Linked DNA regions of Sphaerisporangium rubeum. The protein of the gene in region 1 binds, or shares a complex with, the protein of each later gene. Links are inferred from orthologs where the notes say so. Each region holds a gene or a part of one and is shown on either strand. Other genes may lie near its edges.

What was found.
Region 2: the proteins of rpsG (region 1) and tig are in contact, whole or in part, in a crystal structure (PDB 3GTY), measured with the Thermotoga maritima proteins. The link is inferred for Sphaerisporangium rubeum from one-to-one orthologs. Residues at the interface, in WP_004081843.1 of Thermotoga maritima: Lys34, Lys52, Lys55, Glu59, Arg62, Gln63, Glu66, Asn67, Lys69, Val71, Arg95, Ala109, Lys110, Lys111, Gly112, Arg113, Pro114, Glu117, Glu121, Ile124, Ala125, Tyr127, Asn128, Asn129, Thr130, Gly131, Lys135, Asp139, Arg142, Met143; in WP_004081061.1 of Thermotoga maritima: Glu122, Val124, Val129, Leu130, Tyr133, Glu188, Gly259, Ile262, Tyr263, Glu266, Ser270, Glu273, Gln274, Glu277, Arg308, Gln311, Ile312, Ser315, Tyr316, Glu325, Arg329, Arg336, Leu363, Phe366, Trp367, Arg373, Leu377, Arg381, Leu384, Glu387.

The regions. Positions count from the first base shown.
Region 1 is NZ_JACHIU010000001.1:1,435,796-1,443,137, forward strand. The notes cover bases 1-2,770. They hold rpsG (30S ribosomal protein S7), read left to right. Parts: upstream 1-1,035; coding sequence 1,036-1,506; downstream 1,507-2,770. Other genes in these bases: BJ992_RS06135 (DNA-directed RNA polymerase subunit beta'), read left to right, coding at 1-102; rpsL (30S ribosomal protein S12), read left to right, coding at 660-1,034; fusA (elongation factor G), read left to right, coding at 1,597-2,770. Also shown: more of fusA, read left to right, coding at 2,771-3,645; tuf (elongation factor Tu), read left to right, coding at 3,705-4,898; rpsJ (30S ribosomal protein S10), read left to right, coding at 5,165-5,473; rplC (50S ribosomal protein L3), read left to right, coding at 5,488-6,141; rplD (50S ribosomal protein L4), read left to right, coding at 6,138-6,788; rplW (50S ribosomal protein L23), read left to right, coding at 6,788-7,090; rplB (50S ribosomal protein L2), read left to right, coding at 7,139-7,342.
Region 2 is NZ_JACHIU010000001.1:5,468,166-5,475,690, reverse strand. Bases 2,855-5,807 are described here. They hold tig (trigger factor), read left to right. Parts: upstream 2,855-3,617; coding sequence 3,618-4,997; downstream 4,998-5,807. Other genes in these bases: BJ992_RS23265 (Na+/H+ antiporter), read left to right, coding at 5,191-5,807; BJ992_RS23275 (helix-turn-helix domain-containing protein), read left to right, coding at 2,855-3,409. In the rest of the region: BJ992_RS23295 (dihydrolipoyl dehydrogenase family protein), read right to left, coding at 1-1,159; BJ992_RS23280 (ATP-binding protein), read right to left, coding at 1,780-2,289; more of BJ992_RS23275, read left to right, coding at 2,540-2,854; more of BJ992_RS23265, read left to right, coding at 5,808-6,747; BJ992_RS23260 (ATP-dependent Clp protease proteolytic subunit), read left to right, coding at 6,866-7,510; BJ992_RS23255 (ATP-dependent Clp protease proteolytic subunit), read left to right, coding at 7,520-7,525. UniProt on the Bacillus subtilis protein: Involved in protein export. Acts as a chaperone by maintaining the newly synthesized protein in an open conformation. Functions as a peptidyl-prolyl cis-trans isomerase.

The DNA.
Region 1 (7,342 bases):
GTCGGCGGCTACGACGGCTCCGCGACCGACTACACCTTCGGCACCGGCAGCGGCGAGGCCGTCCCGCTGGAGGAGTACGACTTCGGGCAGTACAACCGCTGACGCGGGTCGGCGCAGAGCCAGGCGCGAGGCGTCCCGCCCCTACGGGGGTGGGGCGCCTCCTGCTTTTCCTGCTCCGGACGATGCGCCTGCGGCCGGTCCGCACACCTGTTCGCAGGGGTTCCCCGGCGCGGATCAGGTCAGGCGATCAACACGCGTAAATCGTCGAGAGAACTCTCCGCGTGCCGGTAAACTTGACAAGAGCCCGATCGGCGGCCGGACGGAAACCGGCTCCGGGGGGCACGGCACGCACAGGAGCCGCTCACGTGGCGGCTGGTGGCGCAACCGTTTTGACGTGTTGCGGTGGGGTGGGTAGTCTTGCCCTTCGTGCCCGTGGTCTCGCGGGCTCACATGCGTGCGCACCGTGCGCCTCTGACGAGGTCGGCCGGGCGGCGCGTGACCCTCCACGGTCCGGCCTCGCCGGGAGTAGTCGGCGAAGATCGCGACACGCCCGAGCGCGGGGGTCGGAGCGGGTGGGAAAACAGCAGGTCATGACACCGGCAGTACCTGCGAATCGCATGACTTTTCGATTCACCGGCGAAGTACGAACGGAGACGCGGTTGCCCACGATTCAGCAGCTGGTCCGCAAGGGCAGGCAGGACAAGGTCAGTAAGACCAAGACGCCGGCGCTCAAGGGGAGCCCCCAGCGGCGCGGCGTCTGCACCCGCGTTTACACCACGACTCCGAAGAAGCCGAACTCGGCGCTGCGGAAGGTCGCCCGTGTGCGGCTCACCAACAGCATCGAGGTCACGGCCTACATCCCGGGTGTCGGCCACAACCTTCAGGAGCACTCCATCGTGCTGGTGCGCGGCGGCCGTGTGAAGGACCTGCCGGGTGTTCGCTACAAGATCATCCGCGGTTCGCTGGACACCCAGGGTGTCCGCAACCGCAAGCAGGCCCGTAGCCGTTACGGCGCGAAGAAGGAGAAGAGCTGACATGCCGCGCAAAGGCCCCGCTGGGCGTCGCCAGCTTGTCGCGGACCCGGTGTACAACTCGCCGCTGGTCACCGCGCTCATCAACAAGGTCCTGCTGAACGGCAAGCGTTCGCTCGCGCAGACCGTGGTGTACAACGCGCTTGAGGGGTGCCGCGACAAGTCCGGCAACGACCCCGTGGTGACGCTGAAGCGCGCTCTGGACAACGTCAAGCCCACTCTCGAGGTGCGCAGCCGCCGCGTCGGCGGTGCCACCTACCAGGTGCCGGTCGAGGTGCGCGCCGCGCGCAGCACCACTCTGGCCCTCCGCTGGCTGGTGCAGTACTCCCGCGCACGCCGCGAGAAGACCATGACCGAGCGGCTGATGAACGAGCTGCTCGACGCCAGCAACGGCCTCGGCGCCAGCGTGAAGCGGCGCGAGGACACCCACAAGATGGCCGAGTCCAACAAGGCCTTCGCCCACTACCGCTGGTAACCCCGGCGGCGACGACGAGACGACGAGGACGCGAGAGAAGTGGCCACTACGACCGCTCTTGACCTGGCCAGGGTCCGAAACATCGGGATCATGGCCCACATCGACGCGGGAAAGACCACGACGACCGAGCGCATCCTGTTCTACACCGGTATCAACTACAAGATCGGTGAAGTCCACGAGGGCGCAGCCACCATGGACTGGATGGAGCAGGAGCAGGAGCGCGGCATCACCATCACCTCCGCCGCGACCACCTGCGTGTGGCTCGATCACACCATCAACATCATCGACACTCCCGGCCACGTCGACTTCACGGTCGAGGTGGAGCGCTCGCTGCGCGTCCTCGACGGCGCGGTCGCGGTCTTCGACGCCGTCGCCGGCGTCGAGCCGCAGTCCGAGACGGTGTGGCGTCAGGCCGACCGTTACGGCGTCCCGCGTATCTGCTTCGTCAACAAGATGGACCGCGTCGGCGCCGAGTTCCACCGCTGCGTCGACATGATGGTCTCGCGTCTCGGCGCGACCCCGCTCGTGATCCAGCTTCCGTGGGGTGTGGAGGCCGACTTCAAGGGCGTCATCGACCTGGTGAAGATGAAGGGCCTGCTCTGGAGCGCCGAGGCGGCCAAGGGCGAGATGTACGACACCGTCGACATCCCGGCCGATCACGCCGAGGTGGCCCGTGAGTGGCGCGACAAGCTGGTCGAGACCGTCGCCGAGAACGACGACGAGCTCATGGAGCTGTTCCTCGAGGGTGTCGAGCCCACCGAGGAGCAGCTGGTCGCCGGCATCCGCCGGGCCACTCTGAGCAGCGCGGTGAACCCGGTGCTGTGCGGCACGGCGTTCAAGAACAAGGGTGTGCAGCCCCTGCTCGACGCGATCGTCGCCTACCTCCCCGCCCCGATCGACATCCCGGCCTTCAAGGGCCACGCGGTCGGCGACGAGGAGAAGGTCATCGAGCGTCACGCCGACACCACCGAGCCGTTCTCCGCTCTGGCCTTCAAGATCATGAGCGACCAGCACCTCGGCAAGCTCACCTACATCCGCATCTACTCCGGCACCCTGGAGACCGGCACCAGCGTGGTGAACTCGGTCAAGGGCAAGAAGGAGCGGATCGGCAAGATCTACCAGATGCACGCCAACAAGCGCGAAGAGCGCTCGTCGGCGCACGCCGGTCAGATCGTGGCCGTGATGGGCCTGAAGGACACCACCACCGGTGACACCCTCAGCGACCCGTCCAGCCCGGTGGTGCTGGAGTCGATGAACTTCCCCGCCCCGGTCATCAACGTGGCCATCGAGCCCAAGACCAAGGGCGACCAGGAGAAGCTCAGCACCGCGATCCAGCGCCTGGCCGAGGAGGACCCCTCCTTCCAGGTCCGCAGGGACGAGGAGACCGGCCAGACCGTCATCTGGGGCATGGGCGAGCTCCACCTGGAGATCCTGGTGGACCGCATGCGCCGGGAGTTCAAGGTCGAGGCCAACGTCGGCCGCCCGCAGGTCGCCTACCGCGAGACCATCCGCCGCAAGGTGGAGAAGGTCGAGTACACGCACAAGAAGCAGACCGGTGGTTCCGGTCAGTTCGCGCGCGTGATCATCGACGTGGAGCCGCTCGGCGAGGGCAACGACGGTTACGAGTTCGAGAACAAGGTCACCGGTGGCCGCATCCCCAGGGAGTACATCCCGTCGGTGGACGCGGGCGCGCAGGAGGCCGCCGAGTTCGGCGTGCTGGCCGGCTACCCGATGGTGGGTGTCAAAGTCACCCTCCGGGACGGTGCCTACCACGAGGTCGACTCGTCGGAAATGGCCTTCAAGATCGCCGGTTCGATGGCCTTCAAGGAGGCCGCGCGCCGGGCGGACGCCGTAATCCTGGAGCCGATGATGGCCGTCGAGGTCACCACGCCCGAGGACTACATGGGTGACGTCATCGGTGACCTCAACGGTCGCCGCGGGCAGATCCAGGCGATGGAGGACCGGACCGGGGCCAAGGTCATCAGCGCCCTGGTTCCGCTGTCGGAGATGTTCGGTTACGTGGGCGACCTGCGCAGCAGGACCCAGGGCCGGGCGGTCTACAGCATGCAGTTCGACTCCTACTCGGAGGTGCCTCCTGGCATCGCCAAGGAGATCGTCGCGAAGGCTCGGGGCGAGTAGTACCGCCTCGCAGCCGGACGACTAGCAAGTCAAGTCAGAATCTCTAAGGAGACAGAGCAGTGGCCAAGGCCAAGTTCGAGCGGACCAAGCCGCACGTGAACATCGGCACCATTGGGCACATCGACCACGGCAAGACCACTCTGACCGCGGCGATCACCAAGGTGCTCCACGACCGGTTCCCTCACCTCAATGAGGCGACTCCGTTCGACAAGATCGACAAGGCGCCGGAGGAGAAGGCCCGAGGCATCACCATCTCCATCGCGCACGTCGAGTACCAGACCGAGAAGCGGCACTACGCTCACGTGGACTGCCCCGGTCACGCCGACTACGTGAAGAACATGATCACGGGTGCGGCGCAGATGGACGGCGCGATCCTCGTGGTCGCCGCCACCGACGGTCCGATGCCGCAGACCAAGGAGCACGTGCTCCTGGCCCGCCAGGTCGGTGTGCCGTACATCGTCGTCGCGCTGAACAAGGCCGACATGGTGGACGACGAGGAGATCCTGGAGCTCGTCGAGCTCGAGGTGCGCGAGCTCCTCTCCGCTCAGGAGTTCCCGGGTGACGACCTGCCGGTCGTGCGCGTCTCGGCGCTGAAGGCGCTCGAGGGCGACGAGAAGTGGGGCGACTCCATCATCGAGCTCATGAACGCCGTGGACGACAACGTCCCCGAGCCCGTTCGTGACACCGAGAAGCCGTTCCTCATGCCGATCGAGGACGTGTTCTCGATCACCGGCCGCGGCACCGTCGTGACCGGCCGTATCGAGCGCGGCATCGTCAAGGTCAACGAGACCGTCGACATCATCGGCATCAAGGAGAAGAGCACCACGACCACCGTCACCGGTGTCGAGATGTTCCGCAAGCTCCTTGACGAGGGCCGGGCCGGTGACAACGTCGGTCTGCTCCTGCGCGGCATCAAGCGCGAGGACGTCGAGCGCGGCCAGTGCATCATCAAGCCGGGCACGACCACCCCGCACACCGAGTTCGAGGCGCAGGTCTACATCCTGTCCAAGGACGAGGGCGGCCGCCACACGCCGTTCTTCAACAACTACCGCCCGCAGTTCTACTTCCGCACCACGGACGTGACGGGCGTCGTGACCCTGCCGGAGGGCACCGAGATGGTCATGCCCGGTGACAACACCGAGATGACCGTCCAGCTCATCCAGCCGATCGCGATGGAGGACGGTCTCAAGTTCGCCATCCGTGAGGGTGGCCGCACCGTCGGTGCCGGCCGCGTCACGAAGATCATCAAGTAGTTCGACCGCGGGTCGGCGGCCGGGCTCGGGAGACCGGGACCGGCCGCCGCACCACGAGGGGGCCACCTCAGGGCGGCCCCGGAGCCCACAGCGGGCCCGCACCCCGGGCCAGGCCGTGATCTCGCAGCAGGCTCGTTCCTGATGGCCGAGACGGCTGCAAGATCACGGAGGCATGCGCGTCCGGGTCACCGCACAGGTGGGACACGCCAAAGCGGCACAGGCCGCACGAAACTTGTTGGACGACAGCGAAGGACACCGAGGCCACTATGGCGGGACAGAAGATCCGCATCCGGCTTAAGGCCTATGACCACGAGGTCATTGACGTCTCGGCCAAGAAGATCGTCGAGACGGTGACGCGTACCGGCGCGAAGGTCGCGGGCCCGGTGCCGTTGCCGACCGAGAAGAACGTGTACTGCGTCATCCGCTCGCCGCACAAGTACAAGGACAGTCGCGAGCACTTCGAGATGCGCACGCACAAGCGGCTGATTGACATCATCGACCCGACGCCGAAGACCGTCGACTCGCTCATGCGTCTCGACCTCCCCGCCGGCGTCGACATCTCGATCAAGCTCTGAGGGAACGCACTGACATGGCTAAGCAGATCAAGGGCGTCCTGGGCAAGAAGCTCGGCATGACCCAGGTCTTCGACGAGGGCAACCGGATCGTCCCGGTCACCGTCGTCGAGGCCGGTCCGTGCGTGGTGACCCGTGTCCGCACTGAGGACAGGGACGGCTACTCGGCCGTCCAGCTCGGCTACGGGCAGGTGGACCCGCGCAAGGTGAACAAGCCCCTGGGTGACTACCTGCGTAAGCACGACATCACCCCGCGCCGCTACTTCACCGAGATCCGGACCCCGGACGCCTCCGACTACGAGATCGGCCAGGAGCTCCTCGCCGACACCTTCGAGGCCGGCCAGTTCGTGGACGTCACCGGCAAGAGCAAGGGCAAGGGCTTCGCCGGTGTCATGAAGCGTCACGGCTTCAAGGGCCTCGGCGCCTCGCACGGCACCCAGCGCAAGCACCGTTCGCCGGGTTCCATCGGCGGGTGCGCGACCCCCGGCCGCGTCTTCAAGGGCGTGCGCATGGCGGGCCGCATGGGCAACGTCCGCACTACCGTCCAGAACCTCAAGGTGCACGCCGTGGACGCCGAGAAGGGCATCATCCTGATCAAGGGTGCGCTCCCCGGTGCCAACGGCAGCCTCGTTCTCATTCGCACCGCCGCCAAGAAGGGGGCCGACAAGTGAGCACCACCATCGACGTCCTCGACCCGGCCGGCGCGAAGACCGGGACGGTCGAGCTGCCGGAGGCCGTCTTCGGCGCCAAGGTCAACATCCCGCTGATCCACCAGGTCGTGGTCGCGCAGCTCGCCGCTCGCCGGCAGGGCACGCACAAGACCAAGACCCGTGGCGAGGTCCGCGGCGGCGGCAAGAAGCCGTACCGCCAGAAGGGCACCGGCCGGGCCCGCCAGGGTTCGACCCGCGCGCCGCAGTTCACCGGCGGTGGCGTCGTCCACGGCCCGGTGCCGCGCGACTACTCCCAGCGGACCCCGAAGAAGATGAAGGCCGCCGCGCTGCGCGGAGCCCTCAGCGACCGGGCGAACGGCGGCCGTGTGCACGTCGTCAGCGGCCTCGTCGACGGGGACACCCCGAAGACCCGCGCGGCCATCACGGCCCTGCGCAAGATCTCCCAGGCCCGCAGCGTTCTCGTCGTCCTCGACGAGAACGACGAGCTGTCCTGGCTGAGCCTGCGCAACGCCCCGGAGGTCCACCTCCTGTCGGCGGGCCAGCTCAACACCTACGACGTGCTCGTCCACGAGGACGTCGTGTTCACCCGCGAGGCGTACGACCAGGTCGTCGCCCGGCTGAGTGACAGCGGGAAGGAAGAAGCCTGATGGAGAAGATCACCGACCCGCGTGACGTCATCATCAAGCCGGTCGTCTCCGAGAAGAGCTACGGCCTGATCGACGAGCACAACAAGTACACGTTCCTGGTGCGCAAGACGGCCAACAAGACGCAGGTGAAGATCGCCATCGAGCAGATCTTCGGCGTCAAGGTCACGGGCGTCAACACGATCAACCGCCAGGGCAAGCGCAAGCGGACCCGGTTCGGCTACGGCCAGCGCCCGAGCACCAAGCGGGCCATCGTCAGCCTCGCCGAGGGCGACCGGATCGACATCTTCGGCCCGGTCGGCTGACCCCTTCCGCACCGCACCGCATCACTGATTGAAGGATGAACGAAAAAGATGGGCATCCGTAAATACAAGCCGACGACACCCGGTCGTCGCGGCGCGAGCGTCTCGGACTTCGCCGAGCTCACGCGCAGCACGCCGGAGAAGTCGCTGCTTGCCCCCTTGCACAGCAAGGGCGGCCGCAACGTCCACGGCCGGGTGACCGCGCGTCACCAGGGCGGCGGGCACAAGCGCGCGTACCGGATCATCGACTTCCGG
Region 2 (7,525 bases), 4.0 Mb from region 1 along the record:
ACAGGTCACCGGTGACCACCCGCACCGGGACCCCCGCCTGGCGCGCCTTGGCCTCGGTCAGTCCCACACCGCCGACCTCGGGGTCGGTGAAGGTCACCCGCGGCACGGCGTCACGCCGCCACACCGGACCCGCCTCGCCGAGGATGTCCGCCAGCGCGACGCCTGCCTGGTAGATCGCCACATGCGTGAACGCTCCCTCCCCCGTGACGTCGCCGATGGCCCACAGCCCGTCCGCGGCCCGCATGTGGTCGTCCACCTCGATGGCCTTCGCGGACTCGTCGAGCCCCATCGCTCCCGCTCCGACGGCCGCGAGATCGACCCGGCGGCCGGTGGCGACCAGCAGCCGCTCCGCGCGGTAACTGCCGTCCTCGGTCATGGCGGTGAACGCCGACCCGTGGTGGTCGACCCGCGTCACCTTCGTCCCGGTGCGCACCGTGATGCCTTCCGCGGCGAACGTCCTGGCCAGCAACTCACCCGCCTCGGGCTCCTCACCCGGCAGCAGCCGCTCGGCGGACTCCACCAGCGTGACCTCGGCGCCGAACCGCGCGAACGCCTGCGCCAACTCCACCCCGACGGCGCCGCCGCCGAGCACGATCAGCGACTCCGGCACCCTGTCGGTACTGACGGCTTCACGGTTGGTCCAGTACGGGGTCTCCGCGAGCCCCGGGACCGGCGGAATCGCCGGCACGGTGCCGGTGGCGACCACGACCCCGCGCCGCGCACGCAGCACCCGGGCCTCCCCGCCGCTCCCCGAGGGCTCCACGGTCACCTCACGGTCCCCGGTGATCCGTCCCCTCCCACGCACCAGCGTGGCACCCGTACCCGCGAAACGCTCCGCCGCGACCTTGTCGTTCCAGTCGTCGGTCGCCTCTTCCCTGATCCTGCGCGCCACCGGCCCCCAGTCCGGCTGCGCGTGCGACGTCCCCGCCAGCCCGGGAACACGCCGGCACTCGGCCAGCACCTCCGCCGCGCGGAGCATCATCTTGGACGGCACACAGGCCCAGTACGGGCACTCCCCACCGACCAGCTCGGCCTCCACCCCCGCCACGGCCAGCCCCGCCTCCGCCAGCCGCTGACCAAGATCCTCGCCACCGGGCCCGAGCCCCAGCACGACGACATCGAACTCGTCTTTCCTCTTGCCTTCTTTCTCCGTGCCCATGAGTGCCACCTGCCCCGTGCCCCGAGCTCCAACCCATGGCCGGGCCCGTACGCGCCGGGGCCGTGCTCGCCGCACTCGCCGACGCGGGTGCGGGCTGGAGCCACGCCGACACAGGGCCGAGGAGGGCGAATCGGAGAACGGGCACGAAATCGAATTCAGGCCGGAGACGAACAAGGCCCGGGATCGGAGACCATGTCCCCGGCCTGGGCCTTCGTGGTGAGAGCGGACGACGGGAATCGAACCCGCGTAGCCAGTTTGGAAGACTGGGGCTCTACCATTGAGCTACGTCCGCGCGAGCCGGTGTTGGTCTGGTCTAGACTTCTGCCGGTCCGTCAGGACGTAAGCGTACCGGAGATTCCAGGTGCGCGAGCGGCCGGCGGTCGCGGGGTGTAGCGCAGCTTGGTAGCGCGCCTGCTTTGGGTGCAGGAGATCATCGGTTCAAATCCGGTCACCCCGACAAGGCGGTTTTCGGGCGGCGGGCCCGGGTGGAAAGTTTCACCTGGCGCCGCCGCCGGGAGGTCGCCGGCGGGGGTGCCGAAAAGGGTCCTCGCGAGGCCCGAAATTCCCCGCCGTACGCCACTCGAGGGCTTGTCGGCCGCGAAACAGGCCGTTCCGGGCCGTCAGTTACGGGTGCGGAACAGGGCCCAGACGGCTTTGCCGCCTTCATCCAGGACGTCCCAGCCCCAGCAGGTGCTGTAGGTGTCCACGATGTACAGGCCGCGGCCGTGCTCTGAGACGAAATCGGGCTCTTTGGGCCGGGGGATGTCGTCGCTCGGGTCGGAGACCGCGAGCAGCACGTGCGGGGTGAGCCTGAGAAGCATCAGGACGATCGGGTGGGAGTCGAGACGCCGCGCGGCGTGGGGGGCGTAGCGGACGGCGTTGGTCACGAGCTCGGAGACCACGAGTGCGGCGTCGTCGCCGAGGTCCTCGAAACCCCATCGGCGCAAGGTGCTGCGGGTGACGTCCCTGGCGGTGCGCACCGAGTCGGCCTGCGGGCGGAGAGGGCAGGTGGTGGTGTCCTCCCTGCCGCTGGAGCGCAGCAGTCTCTGGAACCCGATCTCGCGTGTCACTTCCAGGCAGTGGGCCGCGGACACGGGCTCCAGCATGGTGCCGATACCTCCCGCTGTCATCTCACGTCTCCGCGGTCACATGGCTGCTATATGGGTCGGTGCACGTTTAACCCAATATGCACTAGGCCATCATGGGTGAGTATTCGGTTCGGTGCAAGACCCAAATGCACGTGCATGTGTAGCGTGCAGACGCACACCTCCCGGTGGTGCGTCCGGAAAAACGCCAGAGTGAGCAGGCCTTGTCACGAGGGCCGGAAGTGGTGACACTGTGTTGGCTGGCCCGAGCGAAGCAGAAGAAAGGAGGGCGCAGATGACCGCATTCCAGACCGGATCGGGACCGACGGCCCTCCGCATTATGCTGGGGTCGCAGTTGCGCCGCTTGCGGGAGAACAAGGGCATCACTCGTGAGGAGGCGGGTCACCAGATCCGCGGCTCCGAGTCCAAGATCAGCCGCATGGAGCTCGGCCGCGTCGGCTTCAAGGAGCGCGACGTCGCCGACCTGCTCACCTATTACGGTGTCGCGGACATCGAGGCGCGCACCGCCGTCATGGACCTCGTGGAGCGGGCCAACGAGCCCGGGTGGTGGCACCGCTTCAACGACCTGCTGCCGTCCTGGTTCCAGGCCTACGTCGGCCTTGAGGAGGCCGCGACCCGCATCCGCACCTACGAGGTGCAGTTCGTGCCGGGCCTCCTGCAGACCAAGGAGTACGCGCGCGCGGTCATCACCGCCGGCGCGGCCGGCATCGGCCCCGCCGAGATCGCCCGCAGGGTCGACCTCCGCATGGAGCGCCAGCGGGTGCTCGACCGTCCCGACGGTCCGGTCTTCTGGGCCGTCATCGACGAGGCCGCGCTGCGGCGGCCCATCGGCGGCGCCGAGGTGATGCGGGGCCAGCTCCAGCACCTCCTGGAGCTGATGAGGCTGCCCGGCATCACCATTCAGGTGATGCCTTTCAGTTACGGCGGCCACAGCGCCGAGGGTGGCGCGTTCAGCATCTTGCGCTTCGGCGACAAGGAGCTGCCTGACGTCGTCTACGTCGAGCAGCTCGCCAGTGCGCTCTACCTGGACAAACGCGAGGAGGTCGACCGTTACGGCGAGGTGATGGAGCGGCTGTGCGCGGTCAGCACCACCCCCGAGGCGACCGTTGAAATCCTCCAGAAGATCATCTCTGATAGACTCTGACGCCTGTCGATGACGCCGGAGCCGCCCACCTGCCCTAGACTGGCATGCGGCGCTGGACACCCGCCGCGGTAGCGCATGCCCCTCAGGATGTGCCCGTTCGTCCCGTGCACTGAGCCGCCCATGTGGGCGCGGCGCGCGAGCATGTCGCGGTGGCCGTACGGCATGACGCGCCCGCGATCACCAGAAGCTTGATCAAGGAGACCACCCCGTGAAGACCGCTGTCGAGGAGCTGAGCCCCACCCGGGTCAGGCTCACCGTCGAGGTGCCGTTCGAGGAGCTCGAAACGAGCATGCAGGCGGCGTACAAGAAGGTCGCGCAGCAGGTGCGCGTTCCCGGCTTCCGCCCCGGCAAGGTTCCCGCCCGCATCATCGAGCAGCGCTTCGGCCGCGCGGTGGTTCTGGAGGAGACCCTCAACGAGGCCCTGCCCAAGCTTTACGGCCAGGCCGTCGACGAGAGCGACGTCTTCCCGGTGAGCCAGCCCGAGATCGAGGTCACCAAGATCGATGACGGCAAGGAGGTCGAGTTCACCGCCGAGGTGGACGTCCGGCCGTCCTTCGACGTCCCCGACTACTCCGGCATCGAGGTCACCGTCCCCTCGGCCGAGGTCACCGACGACGACATCGACACCCAGATCGACGCACTGCGTCAGCGCTTCGCCACCCTCACCGGGGTCGAGCGGCCCGCCGCCACGGGTGACTACGTCGTGATGGACCTCACGGCCACCATCGACGGCAGGAACATCGAGGAGCAGCAGGCCTCGGACGTCTCCTACGAGGTCGGTGCCGGCTCGGTCCTGCAGGGCCTGGACGACTCCCTCGTCGGCATGGCCGCCGGGGACGAGAAGACCTTCACCACGACCCTGGTGGGTGGCGAGAACGCCGGCGAGGAAGCCGACGTCACCATCCACGTCAAGAGCGTCAAGGAGAAGGTGCTCCCCGAGTTGGACGACGAGTTCGCGGGTCTCGCCAGCGAGTTCGACACCCTTGAGGAGCTGCGCGAGAGCCTGCGCGGCCAGGCCCGCCGCAACAAGCTCATCGACCAGGTCGTGCAGGCCCGTGAGAACGCCGTGACGGCCCTGCTCGACCAGATCGACATCCCGCTCCCCGAGAGCGCGCTCACCGCCGAGGTCGACGCGCGCAAGCACAACCTCGAGCACCAGATCGGCGAGAGCGGCCTGAGCCGTGAGGCGTACTTCCGTCTCTACCAGACCACTGAGGAAGAGCGCTTCGCCGAGTTCGAGACCAACGCGCGCAAAGCCATCAAGACCGGTTTCGTCCTCGACAAGATCGTCAAGCAGGAGGAGCTGGGGGTCAACGAGCAGGAGCTCACCGAGTTCGTGGTGCGCCGCGCCGCGCAGCTCGGCGTCGCCCCCAACACGCTGGCCCAGCACCTCGCGGACAACGACCAGCTGACCCTGGCCATGGTCGAGATCGTCCGTGAGAAGGCCAAGACCGTGGTCGGCGACTCCGCCAAGATCACCGACGAGGCCGGCGCCGACGTCGACCTCAAGGCCATCTACGCCGAGCTCAACCCCGAGCAGGAGGGTGCCGCTCCGCCGCCGGAGCCCACCGTTCAGCCCGCTCAGTGATCTGAGGTCCCCGCCTAAGGGCCGTCGGCACAGCGACACGAGGGCCGTTCGGCGCGTTCCATGCGCGCCGGACGGCCTTCACGCGTTCAGACCTCGCGAATCCCGGCTCACCACAAATAAGTGAGCTTTAGTGTGTTTTTTGCTGATTCATGGGCAATCTGAGCGGCTGTGATCTGCGCAGACCGGCTCCTCGATGCTTGAGCAATATCTGTTCATCGCAATGCTCATCGCCGTCCTCATGCTGGCAGGACGGGTGACGGCCCGCCGCCTCGGCGTTCCCGAGGCGATTCCTCTCGTACTGCTCGGCGTCGGCGCCAGCTTCATCCCCGGCATGGACGCCGCGATCCCGCCGCCGGAAGTGGTGCTCAACATCTACCTCCCGCTGCTGGTCTACCGTGCGGCCTTCCTCACCGCACCACGCGAGAGCAGGGAGGACGCGGTCCCCATCTCGGTCCTGGCCTTCGGCTTGACCTGTGTGACCGCCGTGGCGGTGGCGGCCGCACTCAACTTCGCCATCCCCGAGGTGGGGTGGGCCGCGGCCCTCGCCATAGGCGCCGCCGTCGCCCCCACCGACCCCGTGGCGGCCACCTCGGTGATGCAACGCCTAGGCGCTCCGAGGCGCCTGGTGACCATTCTTGAGGGTGAGAGCCTCGTCAACGACGCCGTGGCCCTCACCCTCTTCGGACTGGCTCTCGCGGCCCTTGAGGACCCGGTGAGCCTCTCCGAGGGAGCCCTGACGCTGCTGCGGGTCGTGGCGGGTGGCGTGCTGTACGGGCTGGTGCTCGGCTGGGTGATCGCTCGCGTGCGCCTGCGGATCAAGGACGTCGGCGCGCAGATCGTCGTGTCGCTGCTCACGCCGTTCCTCGCCTACCTGCCGGCCGAGCACTTCGAGTTCTCCGGCGTGCTCGCCGTCGTCACCACCGGTTTCTACCTCGGTGTCCGTGCCGAGGGCATGCTCCCGCCGGTCTCCCGGCTCGCGGGCAAAACGTTCTGGGACATGCTGGCGTTCCTGCTGGAGTCGAGCCTGTTCGTCCTGCTGGGTCTGGAGATCCGGCACGTCGTCGCGAGTGTCGCGGACTACCCCGTGTTCGTGCTCGCCGGTGTGGCGGCACTGGCGGTCGCCGCCGTCGTGCTGGCGCGGATCGGTTGGACCCTCGGGGTGTTCCCCCTGGCACGGTGGCTGCCTGGCCGCCATCTGTCGTTCGACGAGATCGGCCGCTCGGAGCGATTGGTGATGGGCTGGGCCGGCATCCGAGGCGCCGTGACCCTGGCCATCGCCCTGTCCATCCCCCTCGACGTGCCACATCGGCCCCTGTTGATCTTCATTGGCGCCGTGGTCGTCCTCGTGACGCTCCTCGGCCAGACCACCACCCTGCCGCGTCTCATGCGCCGCCTGAAGCTCGGCGAATCGGACGAGGAGGCCGCCGAGGAGGCCGAGGCCCGCCGCGAGACCACCGAGGCCGCTCTGGCCAGGCTGGACGAGCTCGCCGCCGACGACACGGTGGACGAACGCACCGCGGACGTCTTCCGCCAGTTGCTCGAACTCCGCCTCGACCGGGTACGCGCGCTGCTGGACGACGAGGACGACGAGAGTACGGAAGGCGCGCGCGAGGTGCGTGAGGAACTCGCCAAGGCGCAGCGCGAGAAGCTCGACCAGCTTTACGAGAGCGGCCGCGTCAGCGAGGAGATCCGGCGGCGGTTGACGCATGAACTGGACCTGGAACACCACCGCCGATCGAGTGCCTCGTGACCGTCCCCCAGACATGCGCCGTCAGCGAACAGGATGGGGACGAGGCGTAACCGGTCGGTGTGCCGGGTTAAGGTCACAAGCAAAGCCCATCGATTACGACGCATCGGAAGGTGACGCTGTGACCAGCCCGCCGACCTCACATTCGCCCTTCGGCCAGGGGCCGCAGGGGCGCGGCCGTGAAAACGGCGCGTATCGTCTTGAGGACCAGCTGTACAACCGTCTGCTGCGCGAGCGCATCGTGGTGCTTGGCACCGCGGTGGACGACGAGGTCGCCAACCGCATCACCGCCGAGCTTCTTCTTCTCGCCGCGGACGACGCCGACCGGGACATCTGGCTTTACATCAACTCCCCGGGCGGTTCGGTGACGGCCGGCATGGCGATTTACGACATGATGGAGTATGTGCCGAACGATGTCTGCACGGTGGCCATGGGACTCGCCGCCTCCATGGGGCAGTTCCTGCTCTGCGCCGGCGCGCAGGGCAAGCGGTACGCGCTGCCGCACGCGCGCATCATGATGCACCAGCCCTCCGGCGGCATCGGCGGCACGGCCGCGGACATCGCGATCCAGGCGGAGCAGATGCTCTACGTCAAGAAGACCTTGGCGGAGCGCATCGCCTTCCACACCGGCCAGCCGCTCGACCAGATCGAGAAGGACTCCGATCGGGACCGCTGGTTCACGGCCGAGGAGGCCAAGGACTACGGCTTCATCGACCACGTCGTGCGCAGCGCGCGGCAGGTGCCCTCCGAGGGCGCCGTCTCCTAAGGGGCAACAGTGAGC